DNA from 3 places in the Shewanella sp. 10N.286.51.B7 genome. Region 1 is predicted to be linked to each of the others. Evidence: predicted binding sites of a transcription regulator. Region 1 holds the regulator's gene; each other region holds the start of a gene.
The links. The regulator LexA, encoded in region 1, represses DNA repair genes until DNA is damaged. The targets are predictions, from matches to a motif close to TACTGTATNNNNATACAGTA.

Region 1 (2,278 bases):
TACTGCAAATAGCAGCACCATTAATCCATACAACAATCGCTTCACAAGACCACTCCTCTGCCAATTGCGATTTGCAATAACAACAAGGAAAAGTCACACAGTAATACTCTGCTCTATGCAAACTTCTCTATTCCCGAAAAAGTTTGATCACTTCAAAGTACACGGTGGCTGCGAGTATCAATACTCGATTATTCTATTGGTTTATGGTGGCCACACTTGTACCTAATACTGAACTTTTCAATTCTTAAATTGACGCTTTTTATTCAAGGCTTTCTATACCGCATGGTACCAGCACAATCTTTACAGCGTTTTGTAGCTTTTTATCATTTTATAAACTCAAGAGTGACAGCAAATTGTTACTCTCTTGTTAACTACATTACTTGGAGATTAAATATTGATCAAGATCACTTTATCATCTAATTTGCTGAAAAAAGGCGCAAAAAAAAGCCCTTCACATAAATGAAGGGCTTTTTAAAGAGAGATTTGTTTAGTGAAAAGCAGATAAATTTAAGCTTGTTGGTGTTACAGAAGTATTGGCACCCATATGTTCATCATGTAAGTGAGTATTTACATCTTCAATGATGACACCTTGTGCTAATGCGCCTTTAGCAACCAATTGAATGCGTCGATTATCACGCGCATCTAGTGGTGTAGTCCAAGTAATAACGGCACTGGAAGTACCACTTGTTAGTGCTTTTTCCATCGCCCAAAGCGTTTCTACTTCATCTTTAGTGTGAACAAGTAAAACACGATCCATGCGAACGTTAGCGTTAGCCAATATTTGTTTATAGCCAATATGCGGAGGATTAATCAGTACAATCCAACGACCTTGCTGGCTTAAAATGGCCAAATGGCTGCACAACTGGGTTAACTCAGTTAAGCCTTGGTTGGCACTTTGCTTAGTTTCAATGCCTTGTTTAACTGGCGCAGTTGTTGATGTCATATCGACCCATAAGCCTGGATGACGTGGTGCATTACCTAATAATGTGTTCATAACCAACCTCCATTTCGGATAACGCCAACTGCAAGCCCTTCAATTGTCAGGCTCTGGCATGTTAAATCTACTTTAATCGGCGAATATTGTTCATTTTCTGCGTGCAGATAAACAACGTTGCCTTTCTTTTCAAAACGTTTAACTGTGACGTCATCATCTACACGAGCGACGACCACCTGACCATTTTTAGCTTGCTGCATTTTGTGAACAGCTAATAGGTCACCTTCAATAATGCCAATGTCTTTCATACTGTCGCCACGAACTCGTAGTAAGAAATTAGCATTTGGTTTGAACATTTCAGGATCAACTTGGAAGTATTGTTCAACATGTTCCAGCGCAAGAATAGGTTCACCTGCTGCAACTTGTCCGATAAGAGGGAGGCCTTCTTCAACTTCCTCTTCTTCCTGAATCATGCGGATTCCGCGTGAAGTACCAGGAATAATTTCGATACAGCCTTTCTTCGCCAGCGCCTTTAAATGTTCTTCGGCAGCGTTAGCACTTTTAAAGCCTAATCTAGTGGCAATTTCTGCACGAGTCGGTGGCATACCTGTCTCAGCAATATTACATTTAATTAGTTCTAGAATTTCAGCTTGTCGTGGCGTTAAAGGTCTCATATTGATTCCTGTTTTTTTATACAGTGACTGTCATTATATACAGTATCTTTGGTCGCGCAAGTATTAACCAATGAAATTTATGGTATCTGCTGGTTTATTGTTGTTTTTATTATGTGGCATTGGGTTTTAGTTTATATAAATCAATCTCTTGACTGTTTTGGGGGATGTGTGCTTTTTATTAGTACTAATTTTAATATTAGTACTTAACAGAGAGGTTTTAGGTCGATACAGTATATTTATACAGTACTGTTGATGCATTTCGTCCAGCATAAATCAGCGTTGGAATTGCTTAATTATTTTCAGCTAATGGCCTTCATATTGCTGCTCAATTGTTAAATACAGATAAGCAGGTTAGTGAATCCCATCTAGATTCTGGTATCCTATGCGCAATAAATCGTTGTAGATAATGCGAATACTCATGCTAAAACCAGATTCTATCATTGCTAAATCGTTGCGTTGGATTCAGAAATTAATGGTACACAGTGTTGTTGTGCCTGAAGATCCGTTCGCTGACTTAAATCTAGATCCAGAAAAGCCAGTGGTCTATGTCATGAAGACAGAGTCGCTGAGTGACATTGCTGCTTTGCATGAAATGTCGGCTAAGTTTGGCTTACCAAGTCCTTATGAAAGACTGGATGTTGATGGTTTAAATACCCCAAGAATTGTCTGT
Region 2 (2,278 bases), on a different contig from region 1:
ATGATTGCTAAAGCAATTGAAACATGCCCTAACAAATTAACTTACTTGCCTGCATATTTACAGTAAATAAATTTTAAACATAGTAATGCGTGCAGCTCAGTATTATAAAGCCCATGTCAGCGATTGCGACCTGCAATTTAGCTTATTTGTTCGCAAATTAAGCAAATAAGCAAGATTCGAAGCTTTTAACTAAGATTTCTAAGCCTTTTTGATCATCTTTATCAAAACGATTCAAAGAAGGACTATCAATATCTAACACTGCTATGACATTTTTCCCGTCATGAACTGGCACTACAATTTCCGAATTACTGGCTGCATCGCAAGCAATATGACCTTCAAATTGGTGGACATCTTCAACAAGTTGAGTTTCATCTAAGGCTGCAGCTGTGCCACATACACCTTTGCCAATCACAATGCGTGTACAAGCAACTTTTCCTTGAAATGGTCCTAACACTAATTGGTCGTTGCGCTTAATATAAAAGCCAACCCAATTGATATCATCCAAATTGTCATTTAATAAGGCTGAGAAATTTGCCATACCAGCAATTAAGTCGTCTTCGCCTTCCATTAAGGCCAACACTTGTCTGTTCAAGGTGTCATACATTTCAGCTTTCATTTTACTTCCTAACTATTCTTTTATTCTGCTGCCGCTTTTTTGGGTGCTTTTTTGGCTGCAGGTTTAGCTGCAGGCTTAGCTTTTACGACGCCTTTGAGTAGATTTGCGAGTTCATCTTTATTAGATGCAAGATAAAAAGCAAGTTTCTCAACACTATTTTCGTCAATTTTTAACTCTGCGCTAGTAATAAAAGGAACTAAGTTATCCGCAATATCGAGCATTTTGTCATAGGCATCGGCTTCTTTTTTAGATGTGAACGTCATCTTTTCCACCCCTTCTCTGACCACGACAAACTTTGTAATTACCGCCATGATTAACCTCTTACTGTTTTTATATACAGTGCATAGAGTGTCATAGAACTAACTTCTGATGCAAGTATTCTGATTATTCTGGTATTATCTCATTTCATTGTAACTCGAATCATGATGAATAAACTCAGATAGTGGTCATAATTAGTCGCAATAAGTGGCTATAATATGTCTCAACTTGGATCATTGTTTCGCTGCTCATATTTACTAAATGGATGGTTTTAGCTTTTATATGCCCAAAAATTTAGATCAAGACACTATTATATTGTGCCGCTCTTGTGATTTAGCTGTGCAGCGCCGTGCTTTGCCCTCTAATGTTCGTGCATTATGTCCACGTTGTCATACGGCACTGTATGATGTGCCATATTGCTCTTTAAATGGCATGCTTGCTCTATGTATTGCAGCCATTCTGTTTTATATCCCTGCTAATTTTCTTCCCGTGCTTGAAATACATTTTTTAGGCAGTATTCGAGCAACCACAGTTTATGAAAGTGCATTTGCTGTTTGGGTTCAGGGTTACTGGATTGTTGCTGTCGCCGTTATCGCTGCAGCGGTCGTCGCTCCAGGATTACTTATATTGTCGATATTGCTGCAAATTATCATTGTAAAGCGCCGACTTCATTCAGCTTTTTGGCAACAGACGTATCGTAAATTGCTGAAAAACCATGGCGTACTTTCTCAATTAACAATGTTAGAAATCTATGTCATTTCTTTTTTAGTCGCAGCATTCAATTTATCTGACTTTTCAGATATCTATTTAGGCATGGGCACTTTTTGTTTTGGGATGTTATTTTTGGTTATCCTGTTCTTACAGCGAGAATATAACTTAGAACATATGTGGAGAATGGTTCATGACGAATAATACTTCACACTCAACGACTCAAGCGTCAACGTGTACTGAGTCTACAAGTACTGAGACAAAGACGTTGCAAGAAGATAACGCCACTAATAAATCCAATCTTGGCCAACAAGGTAAAGATATTGGCATGACGCTTTGTGGTACATGTCGCAATATTAACCCTATCGACCAAGGGCGTTGTAGTCGTTGCCATTCTAAAATTCAGCCGCGCAATTATCAAAGCCTACAGCAAAGCTGGGCATTACTAATTACCGCCGCCATATTATTAATACCCGCTAATATTTACCCAATCACAATGCTAACTAACCAAGGCAAAGTGACCTACGACACGATTTTTACTGGCATTGTACATTTGGTTCATTCAGACATGATCCCTATCGCGATTATCGTCTTTACCGCCAGTATTTTAGTGCCATGGTTAAAGATTGTAGGCTTGGCGATATATTTGTCAGCAATCAGTTTTAATCTGCCCGTTTCAAAAAAGAAGCTCATGGT
Region 3 (2,278 bases), on a different contig from region 1:
ACGCTTTGGATTTAAGTTTGCTATTTGGTGAATCCGCTTTTGCAGTTAGTGACGGATTATTTTTGGATATTGCATTAATAACTTGCGGCGCTAAACCATGTTGCTCAACCGGCAAATAACGGCTATCAGAACGTGGGTAAGTAATCAGTTTATGGCGTTCATACAAGCTTTGACACGTATCTAACACGTCCTTGGCACTCATCCCAAAACGCTTTGCAGCGTCAATTTGCAACGCAGATAAACTGTAAGGTAATGGTGGGTTTTGACGTTTACTCTTAGCTTCCAGTTTTGTGACTTCAGCAGGTTGATTAGTGATACGGCCAACCACATTTTCAGCAAGCCCTTTAGCCAGCACTCGCCCTTCTTCATCCATGTAGGGCTGACAGGCTTCACTGGGTTTCCATTTAGCCGTAAAGGTTTGATTTTCTTGAGTGATAAGATGAGCTAACACATCGTAAAACGGTTTTGGCACAAAATGAGCAATTTCTTCGTCACGTCTAACAACTAAACCAAGCACTGGAGTCTGTACCCGACCGACCGACAAAACCCCTTGATAACCGACCTTTCTACCTTGAATGGTATATGCACGAGTCATATTCATGCCGTATAACCAATCAGCGCGACTACGCGCCAGCGCTGAAGTTGAGAGCGGCACAAACTCTTTATTGCTGCGCATTTGGTTTAATGCTCTTTTTACTGCAGAAGGGTTTAAATCACTGATGAGTAGCCGCTGAGTTTGGCTAATTTTATCGGCTTTAATACCAGAATGGGATATCACTTCATCAACCAGTAATTGCCCTTCTCTATCAGGATCGCCTGCGTTAACCAGACTTGATGCCTGTTTTATCAGTTTTTTTAATGTGCTTAGCTGAGAGCGTGTTTTTGATTTAGGTTTTAACTTCCATTGCTGTGGCACTATTGGCAAGTGAGCTAATTGCCACGACTTATAAGCGGGATCATAAGCATCGGGTTCTGCTTGTTCTAATAAATGTCCCACGCACCAAGACACGCAATCACCATTGGCTGTCATGATGTAACCATCACCTTTTTTGTGAGGCTTAGGTAATACATCGGCTATGGCACGACCTAAACTAGGTTTTTCGGCAATATAAAGGATCATTTAGTTCAAACCATCAAAAATCGTTAAAGCACTTTTAAGCAGGCTTTTTCATCAGAATTAGTTTACTGTATATAATTACAGTGCATTTTAATAGTCATTCAAGAAATAATTTATCGAAAACAATAAATGAATATAAATAACTCGTGTCGAACACCAGATAACATTTATAAAGCAAATCTAACTAACTCTCGCGCTAACGCGCGCCAATTATTGTAGTAAATTTTCATAATCGATTTATAAACAATATAAATTAGCTCCAATAGCCATACAATTGACTCATTTAGCCTCTTTAAACAATCAAATCATCTTTCCCTGCTTGATTAAAGCTGGAATAAAGTTGATCCAGATCATGATTGCGAACAAATTCTTGAGATAGTTTTAGTTAACGCAGAAAATGAGGTCAGGAGCCCGTTATGGAATTGAAGCAATGTGAGAAGTGCTATACCGACGTTTGTGTTAACGGTAAATGGTTTCACCATGACCACTTAACAACCAGTGCTTATATGCTAAATGGCGGTTCGCCTGAAATGATTGAGCTGGCTAAAATGCCCACAACTGAAACTGAACTTGTGGATATGCTCACCTGCGTATTTTAAATCTCGGTGATAGCTTAAAAGGTGTATTAACACGCATTACATCTATCAGGATTAAAAGACTTACGCCGTTGCGTTAACACTTAAGTCAATGGCATAAAAAAAAGCAGTGCTTGCACTGCTTTTTTATGTCTTGTCATCACCACATCTCAGTGAGCCATCAAGTGCGACTTAAGCCAATTCTTGATTAAAAAATGCAATGGTTCTGTCCCAAGCAAGCTTTGCATTCGCTTCATCAAAGCGTGATGTAGAGTCATTATGAAATCCATGCTTGGCATTCTTATACATGTGCATTTGGTATGGCACATTTAACCGCTTTAAGTCAGCTTCATAATCTGGCCAAGATTTATTAACCCGTTCATCTTCTTCACCAAGTTGTACCATCAATGAGGCTTTAATATTTTCTCGGAGTTCTTTCTTAGCGGGTGTTCCATAAAAAGGCACGCCTGCGGTAAGCAAATCAGATTCGACTGCAGCAAGATAATTGACGATATAGCCACCAAAACAAAAACCTACAGCGCCGAGTTTTCCATTACTGTTTTCATGAGATTTTAAAAACTTTGCT

Region 2: a site for LexA is predicted at 939-958, ahead of BCU84_RS14205 (YebG family protein). Genes of this name have one in related genera too.
Region 3: a site for LexA is predicted at 1,184-1,203, ahead of BCU84_RS05930 (DNA topoisomerase III). Genes of this name have one in related genera too.

The regions. Positions count from the first base shown of each region.
Region 1 is NZ_MCUF01000020.1:10,333-12,610, forward strand. It holds gene coxB (cytochrome c oxidase subunit II) at 1-45, opposite strand, end outside; gene BCU84_RS03510 (SulA-like leucine-rich domain-containing protein) at 488-994, opposite strand; gene lexA (transcriptional repressor LexA) at 991-1,608, opposite strand; gene plsB (glycerol-3-phosphate 1-O-acyltransferase PlsB) at 2,027-2,278, shown strand, end outside.
Region 2 is NZ_MCUF01000049.1:56,573-58,850, reverse strand. It holds gene BCU84_RS14210 (GAF domain-containing protein) at 158-616, opposite strand; gene BCU84_RS14205 (YebG family protein) at 637-927, opposite strand; gene BCU84_RS14200 (paraquat-inducible protein A) at 1,157-1,786, shown strand; gene BCU84_RS14195 (paraquat-inducible protein A) at 1,911-2,278, shown strand, end outside.
Region 3 is NZ_MCUF01000023.1:148,972-151,249, forward strand. It holds gene BCU84_RS05930 (DNA topoisomerase III) at 1-1,120, opposite strand, end outside; gene BCU84_RS05935 (hypothetical protein) at 1,534-1,716, shown strand; gene BCU84_RS05940 (dienelactone hydrolase family protein) at 1,885-2,278, opposite strand, start outside.